2 linked regions of the Archangium primigenium genome follow. The protein of the gene in region 2 interacts with the protein of the main gene of each other region in a pairwise test. Links are inferred from orthologs where the notes say so. Each region holds a gene or a part of one and is shown on either strand. Other genes may lie near its edges.

Region 1 (7,886 bases), 3.6 Mb from region 2 along the record:
ACGTAGGCCTCCCAGGGCGCCTCGCGCAGCGAGCCCCGCGGCGGCTCGAAGGAGGAGAGGATGCGGAAGGTGTCCAGGAGGCTGGGAGCCATGGGGGGGCTGCTTTAACGACACCCCGGACCGGGACGCAATCGGAAGCCTCGGCGTCCGTCGGGAATAGTCCAGGGGGGCGAGCTGTTGGGCGCCCTTCCCCAGACATGAGCCCCGTCCCACCGCCCCCCGACACCGCCGCCCAGCCCGTGGCGTCCACCGACCGGATCGTCCTGCTGGACGTGCTCCGGGGCTTCGCGCTGGCGGGGGTGTTCGTCTCCAACGTGTTCGTGTGGTTCACGGGCATGGTCTTCGTGACGCGCGAGCAGGCCCAGGCCGCGCTGGCGGCGGCGCCCTGGTGGGACACGGTGGCGTCGCAGCTCTACTCGGCGCTCGTGTCCGGCCGGTTCATCAGCCTGTTCTCGTTCCTCTTCGGCCTGGGCTTCTCCGTGCAGTTGCTCCGCGCCCAGGCCCGAGGCACCTCCATCAACCGCCTCTACGCGCGGCGCCTGGGGGTGATGCTGCTCATCGGCGGCGTGCACCTCACGGCGCTCTGGTACGGCGACATCCTCACCACCTACGCCACGGTGGGCTTCCTGCTGCTGCTCTTCCAGGGGCTGTCGGACCGGGCGCTCTTGCGCTGGGCGCTGGTGCTCATCTTCGTGGTGCCGCTCGTCATCGCCAGCGCCATGCGGTGGCTGCCGCCCCTGTTCTCGGGCACGCCGGGCGGCGCGAGCGAGGCGGCGCGGGCGTCCCTGGCCCAGAGCGAGGCCGTCCGGCTGGAGCTGGGCCGCGTCTTCAAGACGGGCGGCTACCTGGAGGTGGTGCGCGCCAACGCGTCGTTCTTCTTCGGCGAGTTCATCCGCCGCATCCCCCCCATGCTCAGCGCGCTCTTCGGGCGCTTCCTGCTGGGCTTCCTCGCGGGCCGGCTGCGGCTGTTCCACGACGCGGACCAGCACCTGCCCTTCTTCCGCAAGCTGCTGCGCTGGAGCCTGGGGCTGGGCGGCGCCGCCAGCGTGGCCATCCTCGTGGTCAACCACCTGGTGCGCCAGAAGGTGCTCCTGCCGCACGGCGCCTTCCAGTTGTTCCTGATGCCGGTGCGCCAGCTCGCCGAGCTGGGCATGGCCGCCGCCTATGCCTCGGCGCTCGTGCTGCTCCTCCAGCGCGAGACCTGGGCCCGGGCCCTGCGGGTGCTCGCCCCGGTGGGCCGCATGGCGCTCACGAACTACCTGTGTCAGAGCGTGCTGAGCATCGTCATCTATTACGGCCTGGGCCTGGGGCTCATGGGACAGGTGAAGCCCGCGGCGTGCATCGCCCTCACGCTCGGGCTGTTCTCGCTTCAAATCGGGTTCAGCCACTGGTGGCTCGCCCGCTTCCGCTTCGGTCCCGCCGAGTGGCTGTGGCGCTCGCTCACGTACGGCAAGGCCCAGCCCATGCGGCGCGAATCCGTGCTCGGCGCGGCGGCCCACTGAGGCCTCGGGCCGGTGGGCCCTCCCCACCTGACTTCCCATGTCCACCCTTCCAACGTGACTTCGGGCGTCCACCGGGTGTAGAGGAGGGCCATGTGCCCGTCCGCTCCGCCGCGCCGCGCCCGCCGGGACCCGGCGCCCCCGCCCCCGGGCGTGAGAGCCCGACGGGCCCTACCTCCCGCCTCCTTCACCGTCTCGGGCCGCCCCGCTACCACGCGCCTCAACTTGACCCACAGTGCAAGCCACTGCTACTTTCTCCGTGAGAACGACTTTTCCTGGTTTGAGCGGGAAAGCCTGTCGCAGGGGACCCAGCATGGCGCGGCCGACATGAAGACCGGAGCGACGGGCCGACGACGTGCCCTGTGGGCGGTGCTGGGACTGCTCGGCGGTCTGGAAGGCTGCGCCAGCAATCCGCACGTGAAGGTGCAGCGCATGGACAACGGGCTGCTCCGGGTCGAGGGCCCGCTCGCGGGACCCTTCGCCAAACTCGAGGCCCTGGCGGCCAACGCCTGTGAGCTGATGACCCACGAGCCCGGCGCGTCCAACGGGGTGCACGGCTCCGAGTACTGCGCCCTGTACTACTACTCGCCCGGGGAGAAGGCGTACTTCCTGAGCTACCTGTCGGACATCAAGAGCAGCCTCAACTCGGAGACGAAGAGCTGCGAGCTGCCGCGCACGGTCGAGGATCCCCAGCACCCGGATGGCATCGTGCTGGGCGGCGTGCACACCCACCCGCACAACCGGCGCCTGTCGCGGCGGGACCTGGGCATCACGGCCATCTGGAACCCCACCCGCTTCACCGACCAAAGCACCGGCCAGGTCTTCGACCGCAACCTGCTGATGTTCTTCCGGGAGAAGACGGGCGAGTGCCGGGCCTACACGTACAACAACTTCTCGCGCCTGGTGTCCGCCCTGCGCGAGGGCGTCTGGGTGCCCATCGCCCAGGTCACCAACGACTCGGGCGACCTGGAGATGTTCGCGGGGAAGGACTGGCTGCCATGAGATCGCTCCTCCCCGTCCTGCTCGCGTGCGCCGGGTTGCTGAGCGGCTGCGGCTACTTCGGCTACTACCGCCACACCCCGGCCGAGCGCGCCTCGCCCGAGGAGGCCGCCGCGGTGCGCTTCCCCGACTCCCTGGAGACGGGCGTGCGGCTCACCGGGCCGATGATGGCCGCGCTCAAGGTGGCCATGGACGACTACCGTCCGCCCGGCATCCGCCCGGAGAAGCTCACGCCCCCGGACAGCTGTCTGGCCCGCTGGGAGTCCATCCAGACGACCGTGCTCCAGGTGAGCGAGACGCTCTTCTTCGTGGAGTTCGTGCCGGACCTGCGCGCCTGCGGTCCGGGCTACATCGTGCTCGACGCCGGGGCCACCTACGCCCTCGACGGCCAGGGGCGCATCCTCGGCCGGGAGTAGCGGAAACAGGGCATTTCCCGGCGGCCCCCCGGGGACCGGGCGCCCCGCGGCATGACGCGGCGCGCGGCGGGCCCGGCGGTGTGGTAGTCACCAAGCCGTGAGCCCCTCCCTTTCGTTCGTCATCCCCTACGGCCCCCGGTCCGCGTCCGCCGCCTCGCGCTTCGCCCATGCGCTCGCCCACCGCGAGGGAACCGAGGTGGTGCTCGTCGGCGAGGGCGCCGTGGACGCCCCCCGCGCGCCCAACGTGCACGTGCTGTCGGGGCCCGCCGGCAAGGGCGCCGCCATCCGCGCCGCGCTCGGCCGGGTGACGGGGAGCATCACCGTGCTGCAGGACGCGGATCCGGCCTACTCCCTGGAGGCCTGCGACGCCCTGTGCCAGCCCATCCGCGAGGACCGGGCGGACGCGGTGTTCGGGGACCGCTCCCGGGCGGGGCTCGACCCGACCCTGCTGGCCGAGCGGGCCATGGGCCACGTCACGCGCTTCGTGACGGACGTGTCGCTCGCCGATCCGCTCTGTGGCCAGCGCGCCTTTCGCACCGAGGCGCTCAAGTCCGTGGCGCTCACCAGCGAGGACGACGCGGTGGACGCGGAGATCGTCGTGAAGCTGGCGGCGCAGCTCTACCGGCTGGCGGAAGTGCCCGTGGGCCTGGAGACGACGCCGAGCCGGCCGCTGGCCTCGCAGGTGTCGCGGCTGCGCACGCTCATGCGCTACGCCACGGTGCGCGACGACGCGGACAACCAGCACGAGGGCTACACCACGCTCGAGCGCATGGACGGGGCAAGCAACTACAACGCCTGGCTGGGCCAGCGCTTCAGCGAGCACCTGGGCCGGCGCGTGCTGGAGATCGGCGCGGGCATCGGCACCATCACCGAGAAGCTGGAGCCGGGGCTCGAGCTGCTCATCGCGCTCGAGGTGGAGCGCTTCTACGTGGACCGCCTGCGCAACAAGTTCCGGGGCAAGCCGCACGTGCGGCCCTACCTGTCGGACGTGGCGCTCGCGGACTGGGAGTCGCTCCAGCGCGAGCGCCTGGACACCATCGTGCTGTCCAACGTGCTGGAGCACATCCCGGACGATGCCTCGGCGGTGCGCCGCTTCCGGCAGATCCTCCCCGAGGGCGGCCGGGTGGTGGTGCTCGTGCCCGCCCTGCCCCAGCTCTTCGGCGCCATCGACGAGGCGGTGGGCCACCACCGGCGCTACACCCGGGACACCCTGCGCCAGGTGCTCGAGGGCAACGGCTTCGCGCTCGAGCGCATGGAGTGGATGAACCTGGTGGGCATCCCCGGCTGGTTCATGAACAGCCGGGTGATGCGCCGCCGCTCGGTGCCCAAGTTCCAGCTCAAGGTCTATGACCGGTTCGCTCCCCTGTTCGCCCGGACGGAGAGCCGGGTGAAGCTGCCGGTGGGAATGAGCCTCTTCGCCGTGGCGCGCGCCACGGGAGGTACCCCGTGAAGAAGATCGAAGCCATCATCAAGCCCTTCAAGCTGGACGACGTGAAGGACGCGCTGCAGGAGCTGGGCGTGCACGGCCTCACCGCCATGGAGGTCAAGGGCTACGGCCGGCAGAAGGGCCACACGGAGCTCTACAAGGGCGCCGAGTACACCGTGGACTTCCAGCCCAAGATGAAGGTGGAGGTGGTGGTGGACGACGACCGGGTGGAGGCGGTGGTGGAGGCCATCGTGCGGGTGGCACGCTCGGGCGCCGAGGGGAAGATGGGTGACGGAAAGATTTTTGTCCTGCCGGTGGACGAGGCCGTGCGCATCCGCACCGGGGAGCGCGGCAGCGACGCGCTGTAGTCCCGTCCCCGCCGTCCCCACATTTCGTCCAGGCCCGCGCTTGCCCTATCGTTGCGCCGTCCACGCTGTTTCCCAGCCGGTGCCCTGGAGGTTGTCCGCATGAAGTCGCGCTTCGCCCTGTTGCTCAGCCTGTCGCTCGCCGCCGTCGTCCACGCCGAGGAGGAGACCGCCGCCGAGACGTGGACGGCCAAGTGCAAGTCCTGCCATGGCGGGGACGGCAAGGGGCAGACCCAGATGGGCAAGAAGGAAGCCATCGACGACCTCTCCCTGCCCTCCTGGCAGTCCGCCCACGATGACGCGGCCATCCGCCAGGTGATCGCCGAGGGCTCGCCCAAGAACAAGAAGATGAAGGCCTACAAGGACAAGTTGAGCGACAAGCAGATCGATGCCCTCGTGGCCTACGTCCGCACGCTCAAGAAGGGCTAGCGCCTCCCCCCAGGGCGTGAATATTCCCTGGGGCCCCGCGTCTCGCGGGCAGGAGGCATCCCCCGAATGCGCGTCCTCACCTTCGTTCTCGCCACCTTCCTCGTCCTGGTTTGCGCCACGCGTCCGCCTGCCCGCCTGTCCTCCACCCAGGACCCGGCGGCCACCGCCGAGTCCCTCCGGCCCAAGGACGGCAAGGGGGACGGCGGCTCGGACGACGACGACGAGGATTACCGGATCGCCGGGGGGTACGAGCAGTCGACCGCTCGCCGTCCGGGGTGACCTCCACCCACCAGACGTCGCGCTCTTCCGTTGACCCCTCGGGGTCGCGCTCCTAATTACCCGGAGGCGCCTTCACGCGCCTCCGGATGGACACTCCTTTCTCTCAGAAGCTCGATGTGGGGGCGCAGCGCTCACCCCCGGTGGCCGGTGACCCCGTCGCCCGCGTCCTCGAGGCCTTGCGCGTCGGGCACCGCGTGCGCACCCAGGGACTCCAAGGCGCCGCGCGTGGCTATGCGCTCGCCCAGTTGCAGCGCACCCTGAAGGCCCCGCTCGTCTGTGTGGCGCCGGACGAGGAGGCCGCGGACGCGCTCGCCCATGACCTGGCCTTCTTCCTGGGCGGCAAGGGCACGCCGCGCGAGCCCCGGGTGCTGCGTGTGCCCGCGGACGAGGTGCTGCCCTATGACGAACTGTCGCCGGATGGCGAGGTCGTCGCGGACCGGCTCGGCGCGCTCTTCCACCTGACCCAGGGCACGCGCTGTCCGGCGGTGGTGGTGTCCGTGCGGGGCCTGCTGCGCAAGGTGCTGCCCCCCGCGGTGATGAAGTCCCTGTCCGAGCGGCTCACCGTGGGACAGGACTTCGATCGCGACGAGGTCGCCCGCCGGCTCACCCACATGGGCTACACGAGCAGTCCGCTCGTGGAGGACCTGGGGACGTTCTCCGTGCGGGGCGGGCTCATCGACGTCTTCAGCCCGCTGTACGAGAAGCCCGTGCGCATCGAGTTCTTCGGGGACACGGTCGAGTCCATCCGCGTCTTCGATCCGGAGAGCCAGCGCACCGTGGACTCGCTGCAGGAGATCATCCTCCTGCCCGCGCGCGAGGTCATCTTCTCCGAGGTGACGCGCGGGCACGCCGAGACGGCCGCGCGCGCCCTGGCCGACCGCATCAACCTGCCCACCTCCAAGCTGCGCGAGTACCTGGACGCGCTCCAGGAGGGGCTGTCCGGCTTCGGGCTGGAGGGGCTCTTGCCGGGCTTCTTCCCCGAGGGCCTGGGCACGCTGTTCGACTACCTGGCGCCCTGGCACGAGTCGCCCCTGTTCTACCTGGACGATCCGCTGGGCATCGAGCGCGCCGCCGAGGACCTGTGGGCGGAGATCTCCCGCGGGGCCCAGGCGGCCACCGAGCGGCAGGACCTCACCTTCCCCGCCGAGGACCACTTCCTCACCCTGGAGCGGGCGCAGCAGCGGCTGGGCGCGTTCCGGCTCATGGAGGGCGGCGGCCTGTCGCTGTCCCAGGGCGAGCCGCCGGTGCTCTTTCCCTACGCCACCACCCAGGACGTGCGCGAGGCCATCCTCGCCCACCACGGCGAGGAGGGCGCGCTCACGCCACTCATCGAGCGGCTGCGCGCCTGGCGCGACCACCGCGTGCCCTGCGCCGTGGCGTGCGGCACCGCGGGCCAGGCGGACCGGCTCAAGCGCCTGCTGCTCGACCGGGACGTGATGGCGCGCGTGCAGCCCGGGCCCCTCGCGGACGTCTCGCGCCTGTACGAGCCGAGCGTGACCGTGCACCTGTTCACGGGGGAGATCAGCCACGGCTTCGTGGACCCGCACGGGCTCGCGCTGCTGTCGGACGAGGAGATCTTCGGCGCCCGCTCGCGCCGCCGCGCCCGACGCTCCAAGAGCCTGGATGCCTTCGCCGCGGGCTTCAAGGATCTCAAGGAAGGCGACCTCATCGTCCACACCGACTTCGGCATCGGCCGCTACTCGGGCCTGACGAAGATGCAGGTCAACGGCGTGCCCGGTGACTTCCTGGTGCTCGAGTACGCGGGCAAGGACAAGGTGTACCTGCCGGTGGGCCGCATGCGGCTCATCCAGAAGTTCACCGGCGGCGATCCCACCCAGGTGACGCTGGACAAGCTGGGCACCACGTCCTGGGAGAAGACGAAGAAGAAGGTCAAGGAGCAGCTGCTCAAGATGGCCGCGGAGCTGCTCAACATCGCCGCGGCGCGCCGCGCCCACCCGGGCCACGCCTTCAGCGCGCCGGACCGGTACTACGCCCAGTTCGAGGCGGACTTCGAGTTCGAGGAGACGCCCGACCAGGCCAAGGCGATCGAGGACGTGCTCGCGGACATGCAGAAGACCCAGCCCATGGACCGGCTCGTCTGCGGCGACGTGGGCTACGGCAAGACGGAGGTGGCCATGCGCGCCGCCTTCAAGGCCACGCTGGACAGGAAGCAGGTGGCGGTGCTGGTGCCCACCACGGTGCTCGCCCAGCAGCACTACCTGTCCTTCAAGCGGCGCTTCAAGGACTACCCCGTCACGGTGGAGGTGCTCTCCGGGCTCAAGAAGCCCCAGGAGGCGCGCGAGCTGCTCAAGCGCGCCAAGGAGGGCAAGGTGGACGTGCTCATCGGCACCCACAAGCTGCTCGGCGGCGACGTGGCCTTCAAGGACCTGGGCCTGCTCGTGGTGGACGAGGAGCAGCGCTTCGGCGTGAAGCACAAGGAGCAGATCAAGAAGCTGCGCTCGCAGGTGGACGT
Region 2 (8,072 bases):
ATTGGGGTAGCGCTGGAAGGGGACCTCGCTCCAGGCGGGAATCCCCAGGGCCTCCGCCGCGAGTTGCACGGGCGCCTCCACGAGCCAGAGGGCCTGGAGCAGCAAGGCCTCGAGCAAGAACTCCGGGCTGTCCAGGCCGTAGTGGGGGCCGGTGGTGAGCACCACCACGGGCGCCCGGGGATTGCCCAGCCCCACCGACCAGGGGTTGAGCAGCTCCAGATGGCCCCCGCCGCGAGCGAAGGGCGCCTGGGGAATCTGGAGGTCCTGGGCGGACAGGTGGCCGGTCCGAAAGACGCGCTCCAGGGCCTGGGACACGGCGCGTGCCACCTCCCGAAACGCCAGGTCCTGGGGGGACCGGGAGGCGTGACGGCTCCGCTCCTGGAGGTGCGCCGAGTACCGACGGGCACCGGCCTCGACCACGGAGAGATACGAGGGCCCGCGTCCGCCATCCATGCGCGGACGATAGGGGATTTGTCGTCTCGGCAGGGCACCCCGCCGGAGGGGCGAGCAGGTAGGCGGGGAATCCCTGGAATGTCAGATATCAGGCCTACACTCGAAGTACATGCCCCCACACATTCGACTCCGAATCACTGGAGCCGCCCTGGAGGGCGGTGCAGCGGAGGGTGGAAGCCATGCCGAGTGGGCTGCGGAGCTGGGGATGTGTCCTGGGGTTGCTGGCGGTGGCGTGCGGTTCGGGCTCGGAGCCCGAGATGGCGAACAAGGCGCCGGTGGCCCCTGAAGAGGTGCCCGCGGTGCCGGAGCAGTCCGACGCCAAGGTCCTGTTTCGCTGGAGCGAGATCCTGCCCGGCTCGCAGTGCGCGGCGGGTGGCACGACGGTCGAGTCCGGCGCGGACGTGGACGCCAACGGCACGCTGGACGATGCCGAGGTGACGCAGACCTCGTCCTCCTGCCACGGCACCATCCACACCGAGGCGGTGGCGGGAAGCCAGGTGCTCCTGCGGCTCGATCCCGAGCCCATCGGCACGCAATGCACCTACGGAGGCACCAAGGTGCGCAATGGCCTCGACGACAACGGCAACGGAGTGTTGGAGGAGGACGAGGTCGTGCAGACCCAGTTCGTCTGTTCCTCCGTCCCACCCTATCCGAGCAACTGGGCGGCCTCGTCTCTGTATGGAATCCCTTCAGGAACGCTCCCTGTCGGTGTCTGGCACCCCACGGGCAGGAAGACCACGATCTTCAAGGTGAATTCAGCCTCTCGATTGAAGATCACGGTGTCGGACAACTTCGCGACCGGCATTTCAACCAATGGAGGCCAAGGGACCTACGAAGTCAGGATGAACGGCGGCAGGATGACGCCCGCGTGCTACCAAGCCCAGTACAGTTGGAATGCCTCCGGCTGGGCGAACAACTACCAGTTTCCTTTTTCGACCGTCTGCCTCACGGATGTGCTTCCAGCGGGATTGTATGAATTCGACACGTGGGCCCAGGCGCATGTGGGTCAGGCAGTAGTTGGCAATGGCGTGAGCCAGCCCCTTCTCCTCGTGGAGGAACTCCAGCCCACCAGCAATTACGGGCACTCACAGACAGGAGCTGCCTTCTCGACGACGAGCACGTCGTTCCAGCGCGCCTCTGGTCGAACAGTTTTTTTCACCAAGCAGAGCCCAGGGACATTGCTCAAGGTGACTCTCGCGGACACCCTTAGCGTCGGGTACAAGCAGAACGGAGGCTTGGGCACCGTCATGGTCCGATTGGACGACGTCGATACGTCGTGCGTCACCGGCAAGTACGATGCGCAAGGGACAGGTGGAAACCTTATTCATCCTTTTGTCATGACCTGTGTGTTGCCCAATGTTTCTACGGGTAGTCATAACCTCAGTGTCTGGGCCAGAGCGGACTCGGGTGGCGCGATCCAACTGGGATGGGGCCGGTCCGCTCCACTCCTCATGGTGGAGGAACTGATCAACCAAAATATCTCTTACACTACCGCGTCTGGGGTAAGTGGCGAGATTGGCGGCGCCTGGTCAGGCGTTGGCGGAGGCCGGTGGCTGAGCCACACCGTGACATCTCCCGAGAAGACGTTGAGGGTGACGTACTCGGATACCTTCCGATCCGCGCTGGGATGTAATGGCCGATGGGGCTACTTCCAACTCTATGTCGACAACCAGCCGGTGGGATGTGGCAATGGCCAGTTCGCGTACAACGCAGAGGCCAACCAGAACCATTATCACCCCATCAATCAGGTGTGCCTGGTGAAGAATTTGCCTCCAGGGCCCCATACCTTCTCCATCTGGTCGACGACGCGCTATGACGGAGACGGAACGATCTGTGGCACCAACTATTTTGGATGGCTCCGGGGCCAGTCCCTGCTGATGCTGGAAGAGCTGCCGTAGTCCCGTACCCGGCCCCGAGCGCCAGCCTCCAGGACTGAACGTCCCCGAGGAACTGGCGCTTGGGGCCTCGCCGTTCCTGGGACATGGTCGCGGGGCCATGAGCCTTCCGCCCGTCCCGCCGCCGCCGCCGGCGACCCACCGTGAAACCCTCGGCTCGCTGCCCGTGTTCACCCCGGGCGGGCCCGAGACCCGGCGGACCCGGGCCCGGGAGTTCCTGCGCGAGGCCCGCGCCCATGCCGAGGCCTTCCACCGGGGCGGCGCCGCGGGCCTCTCCACCAGCCGTCTGCTCGCCGCCGCCACCGACGCGCTCGTCCAGGGCCTCTTCACCGAGCTGTCCGCCGAGCTTCAGGCGCCCCCGGGCCTCGCGCTCGCCGCCCTGGGCTCCTATGGCCGCCGGGAGCTGTCCCCTCACTCGGACCTGGATCTGCTCCTGCTCAGGCCCTGGTCCGTCCCCGAGGCCGCCGCCGCGCCGCTCGCCCAGGCCTTCTCCACGCTCCTGTGGGACATCAAGTGCGCCGTGGGCTGGAGCACCCGCTCGCCCGAGGAGTGTCTGCGCGCCGCCGACGAGGACCAGACCATCCGCACCGCGCTGCTCGATGCGCGCTTCGTCGCCGGGGACGCCACCGCCTGTGATGTCTTCAACCGCGACGTGCTGCCGGATCTGCTCTCGCACCAGGCCGACACGTACATCCAGGAGAAGGCCCGGGAGCTGCGCGCCCGCCGCGAGAAGTTCGGTGACTCCGTCTTCCTGCTCGAGCCCAACATCAAGCAAGGGGAGGGGGGTCTGCGCGATCTAGAGACCGCGCTGTGGATCGCCCGGGTGCGCTTCCATGCCCGGGGTCTCACCGGACTGCTCCAGCAGTCGCTCCTGCCCGCCGCCGAGGTGGCCCGGCTCAAGGCCGCGCGCGATTTCCTCCTGCGCATCCGCCACCACCTGCACTTCCTGCGCGGGCGCAAGGAGGACCGGCTCACGTTCGATCTCCAGGAGGAGGTGGCGCGCTTCCTCGGCTACCCCGAGGGCCCCGTGCTGCCCGTGGAGGCCTTCATGCGCGACGACTACCTCGCCGCGAGCGCCATCCGCCAGGCCGTGGACGCGCTCATCATCCGGTGCGAGGAGTTGAGCGCCGCGCGCCGCTCGACCCGCTTCTCCGAGCAGCCGCTCGGGCCGTTCCAGGCCCTCCACGGCAAGCTCACCCTGGCGGACCCGGGCCGCTTCACCCGCGAGCCCGCCACGCTGCTCGACTTCATGCGCACCGCCGAGGAGCACGGCCTGCCCTTGCACTCCGAGGCCCGCGTCCAGGCCTCCCTGGCCGTGCCCGCGCTCGAGGCCGCGCGCGCCACGCCCGCCGTGCTCGCCGCCTTCCGCGCCTTCTTCGCCCGGCCCGGCACCCGGGGCGAGCGCCTCTTCGAGCTGCATGATCTGGGCCTGCTCGGTGCGGTGGTGCCCGAGTTCGGCCGCGTCACCGCGCACCACCAACACGACCTGTACCATGTGTACACCGTGGACGTGCACACGCTGTTCGCCCTGCGCCGACTCTACACGCTGCGCGCCGGAGAGCTCGTGGAGACCGAGCCGGAGCTGTCCCGCGAGATGCGCGAGCTGACGGATCCCTTCCCGCTCTACCTCGGCATGCTCCTGCACGACGCGGGCAAGGGCATGGGGGGCGATCACTCGGAGAAGGGCCGGGTGCTCATGGTGGCGCTCGGCGAGCGGCTGGGCCTGACCGCGCGGCAGCGCGAGGTGGCCGAGTTCCTCGTCCTGGAGCACCTGACGATGAGCCACACCGCGCAGCGGCGCGACCTGAGTGATCCCGCGCTCATCGCGGACTTCGCCCGGCGGGTGGGGGACGTGGAGAAGCTCACCTGCCTCTACCTGCTCACCTGGGCGGACATCAGCTCGGTGGGGCCGCGCATGTGGACGGCGTGGAAGGCGCAGCTCCTGCGCGAGCTGTATGACAAGACCCGCGCCCACCTGCTCGGCCGCGAGCCCATGGGAGGGCGCCAAGTGCGCGAGCGCTTCCACGCCCGATGGGCCCAGGTGTCCGGTGAGGCCCGGGCGCGGGAGCTCGCGGAGGTGATGCCCGAGCGCTACTTCCTGGGCACGGATCCCGCGCGCGCCGTGCTCCACGGACGGCTCCTGGCCCGGGCCCGGCGTCAGCCCCTGGCCGCCGCCCTGCGCCACCACCCGGACGCGGGCTCGAGCGAGCTCACCCTCGCGGCCCCGGACAGGCCCGGTCTGCTCGCGCTGCTCGCCGGGGTGCTGTCCGTGCACCGCATCGACATCCTCTCCGCGCGCATCGTCTCCACGGCGGATGGGCTCGCCCTGGATGTCTTCGACGTGCGTCCGCCCCAGGGGCCGCGCCTGGATCGCCCGCGCTGGCGCCAGGCCCGGGCGGATCTCCTGCGGGTGCTCCGGGGCGACCTGACCCTGGAGGCGCTGATGAACCGCCGCCGTCCGGGCGCGCTGCCCAAGCGGCACCTGCCGCCCGTGTCCCCGCGCATCACCCTGGACAACCGCGCCTCGCGCGACTTCACCGTGGTGGACGTGGTGGCGTTGGATCAGGTGGGCCTGTTGCATGCCCTGGCCTCGGCGCTCACCCGCTCGGGCGCGAGCATCGCCCTGGCCAAGGTGTCCACCGAGGCCCACCGCGCCATGGACTCGTTCTACGTCACCCAGGCGGGCGCGCGGCTGGAGGCGCCCGCGGAGCAGGCGGCGCTCGTGGCCACGCTCACCGAGGCGGTGGACGCGCTCGCGTCACGCTGAGGCTCACGGCGCGGGCGGCGGCGTGTCCTGGACGGCCGAGAGCACGGGCACCGGGGTCACCGCCACGCGGGGCGGCACGGGCGCCGGGGCGGGTTCCCCTTCGTCTTCGGGCGCCTGGTTGATCTCCTGGAAGATGCGGCGGCCGAGCACCGCGCCCAGCACGAGCGAAATCACCATGCCCACGCCCGAGGCCACCGTCGTCCAGGTGCGGCCCTGGGCGAGCCCGCTGCCGAACGAGGCGGTGAGCAGGGTGCCGGGGACGGTGCCGATGAGCACGCCGAGCACCACCGGCCAGAAGCGCGCCCCGGAGGCCGCCGCGGCGATGATCATCACGTCGGTGGGCAAGAGCGGATTGATACAGGTGAGCAGGGCGAACTTGAAGCCGTGCTTGCGCGCCGCGCGGGTGATGGCCGGGTAGCGCGGGCCCGCCAGGCGGCGCATCAAGCGCGTGCCCAGTCGGCGGGCCAGCAGGAAGAGGAGCGCCGAGGAGAGGAAGCTGCCAATCAGGCAATAGAGCGACGCCGCGGGGCCGCCGAAGACCATGCCGCCCACGGCGGTGAAGAGCTGGCCCGGCAGCAGCACGAGGGGCCGCAGGGCCAGGGCGAGCACGAAGAAGGCGGGAGCCCAGGGGCCGAGCGGCTTGAGGAATGCGCGCAGCTCTTCCTGGTTGACCACATCGGGACCGAGCAGGCGCAGCGTGGTCAGTCCCAGGACCGACAGCAGCACCGGCGCCAACACCTTGAGCCAGACCTTGCCCCGACCCTGCCCACCGTCCGCCACGCCTACCTCCCCGCCGTGATCGCCGGGAAAAGTGCGACATCTATCGGGAATCGGCAACGCGACCTGGTGTGTTGTGAACAATGAAGCATCCGGGCGGGCAGGCCGTAGTCTCGCACGCACGGACAGCATTTTGTCCCAACCTCCCGGAATCATTGGGGTTTTGGGGGTGTTTCAGGGGGTGTGAACGGTTGCCGGAGTACAGAGCTTGCTTGCATCGGGGCGCCTCCGTCCCAAGGTTTCAAGCAAGGAGCACCCTCGTGGGGACGGGGAGAACGCAGGAGGAGACCGACATGCAACAGGACAAAGACAACAAGGGCAGCATGACCGTGGCTGAGGCGGGGCGTAAGGGTGGCGAGACGGTGCGCAACGAGCGCGGCCGCGAGTTCTACGAGACCATCGGCCGCAAGGGCGGCGCGACGGTGAAGGCCGAGCGCGGCCGCTCGTTCTACGAGGAGATCGGCCGCAAGGGCGGCGAGACCGTGAAGGCCGAGCGCGGCGCCAAGTTCTACGAGGAGATCGGCAAGAAGGGCGGCGATCGGGTGAAGGCGACCCGCGGGCCGAACTTCTACGAGGAGATTGGCCGCAAGGGTGGGCAGAAGGTGAAGAAGCTCATCGAGGAGGGCAAGCGCGCGGCCCGCGCGGCCATGGAGGCCCAGCAGCAGGGTGGTGCCGCCACCGCGGCCGCCGCGCCCGCCACGCCCGCGGCGAGCACCGAGGAGCAGGCCCCGGCCGCCGCCACGCCCGAGCCGGGCACGCCCGACACGGGCCGCACGGAGTAAGCGTGACGTGGGAGGGGGGACCGGGTAGACATCCGGGCCGTGTACCTCCTGATCACGCTACTGGACCATGTGGACCAGCCTGAACGCGCCATCCGGCGGCTGCGGGAGTTTGGAATTCCCGAGCCGCTGGTCGTTCGGGCCCGGAGTGCCGAGGCCACGCTGTCGGCCGAGGTGCCCGTCTTCGCCGGCCTGCGCGGACTCGTGCTGGGCGCGGACGAGGACCGGCTGATTTTCTTGAGTGTGCTGGACACGGGCTCCGCCGAGGAGGTGGAGCGGCTGGTGAGCCGGGTCCAGTTGGAGATGGACGCGGATGACCCACCCATGGGCCGCCTGGTGGCCCTGCCGGTGATCGGCGCCCCCCTGCATCGGCGGGGGTGACGGCGCGCGTCCGGCGGTGTAAGCACCCGAGCCGTGCAGGCGTTGCTCGTCCTACTCGCCATCGCGGCGCTCTCGCTGCTGGCCTCTGACCGACGGGTGTTGGACCCGGGCCGCTCGGCGGCGCTGGCCCAGCTCGCCGCCAGTGGTCTGCTCTTCCTCGCCCTGGGGGCGCTGGTGGGGCCGGACGCGCTGCGCATCTTCTCCCCGAAGGATCTGGTGGCCATGCAGCCCCTGCTGGCGCTCGGGCTGGGCGTGGCCGGGGTGAGCGTGGGGCTCAACCTGGAGCCCCGGCTCCTGCGGATGCTGCCGAAGGAAATCTACCTGGCGGCGCTCGCGCACTCGGGCACGGCCTTCCTGTGGGTGGCGCTCCCCCTGGCGGGGCCGTTGCTGTTCACCGCGGGGATGCCGGCCGGCGCGGTGGTGGGCGCGGTGGCGCTGCTGGGCGCGGCGGCGAGCCTGTCCTCGGGCCACTTCGCGGTGCTGGGCTACCGCACCGGGCGCATGGAGCGGCACCGGGGCCTGTCCGTGGCGCTGCTCACCATGCTGGACGACGTGGTGGGCCTGGGCGTGCTGATGATCGCGCTGTCCTTCGGGACCGCGGCGCTGCCGTGGGAGGGCTTGGGGCTCGTGGTGCTCACGCTGCTCCTGGGCGCGGTGTGCGGCGCGCTGCTCGCCTTCCTCATGCACGGGCTGAGTGACCTGGGCGAGCTGATGGCGGTGCTGCTCGGCGGGGTGGCGCTCGTGTCGGGGGCGGCGGCCTACCTGCGGATGTCCACGCTGTTGGCGGGCGTGGCGTGTGGGGCCACGCTCATCTGGGTGGGCGGCCGCGCGGTGCATCAGGCGGCGCGCGTGCTCGGGCGCTTCGAGCGGCCGGCGTATCTGCTGCTCATCTTCCTGGTGGGCGTGCACGTGCACACGCGCGACCTGATGGCGTGGGCCCTGCTGCCCGCGTACCTGGGCCTGCGCTTCCTCGGGAAGATCCTGGGGGGGGCGCTCGCCCAGCGGGTGGCGGGCCACCGG

The links.
Region 1: the proteins of glnD (region 2) and I3V78_RS36515 interact in binary tests that used the Escherichia coli proteins (3 or more experiments, as listed by UniProt). The link is inferred for Archangium primigenium from one-to-one orthologs.

What each region holds. Positions count from the first base shown.
Region 1 is NZ_JADWYI010000001.1:8,887,951-8,895,836, forward strand. Bases 3,035-6,034 are described here. They hold I3V78_RS36515 (P-II family nitrogen regulator), read left to right. Parts: upstream 3,035-4,360; coding sequence 4,361-4,708; downstream 4,709-6,034. Other genes in these bases: I3V78_RS36510 (methyltransferase domain-containing protein), read left to right, coding at 3,035-4,364; I3V78_RS36520 (c-type cytochrome), read left to right, coding at 4,808-5,134; I3V78_RS36525 (hypothetical protein), read left to right, coding at 5,201-5,413; mfd (transcription-repair coupling factor), read left to right, coding at 5,500-6,034. In the rest of the region: I3V78_RS36490 (nucleotidyltransferase family protein), read right to left, coding at 1-92; I3V78_RS36495 (DUF418 domain-containing protein), read left to right, coding at 198-1,502; I3V78_RS36500 (hypothetical protein), read left to right, coding at 1,827-2,501; I3V78_RS36505 (hypothetical protein), read left to right, coding at 2,498-2,914; more of I3V78_RS36510, read left to right, coding at 3,012-3,034; more of mfd, read left to right, coding at 6,035-7,886. UniProt on the Escherichia coli protein: P-II indirectly controls the transcription of the glutamine synthetase gene (glnA). P-II prevents NR-II-catalyzed conversion of NR-I to NR-I-phosphate, the transcriptional activator of GlnA. When P-II is uridylylated to P-II-UMP, these events are reversed.
Region 2 is NZ_JADWYI010000001.1:5,294,481-5,302,552, forward strand. The notes cover bases 2,130-5,315. They hold glnD ([protein-PII] uridylyltransferase), read left to right. Parts: upstream 2,130-2,448; coding sequence 2,449-5,115; downstream 5,116-5,315. Other genes in these bases: I3V78_RS21740 (DUF7151 family protein), read left to right, coding at 2,130-2,351; I3V78_RS21750 (TVP38/TMEM64 family protein), read right to left, coding at 5,119-5,315. In the rest of the region: I3V78_RS21735 (hypothetical protein), read right to left, coding at 1-315; more of I3V78_RS21740, read left to right, coding at 711-2,129; more of I3V78_RS21750, read right to left, coding at 5,316-5,895; I3V78_RS21755 (general stress protein), read left to right, coding at 6,186-6,674; I3V78_RS21760 (hypothetical protein), read left to right, coding at 6,714-7,052; I3V78_RS21765 (cation:proton antiporter), read left to right, coding at 7,086-8,072.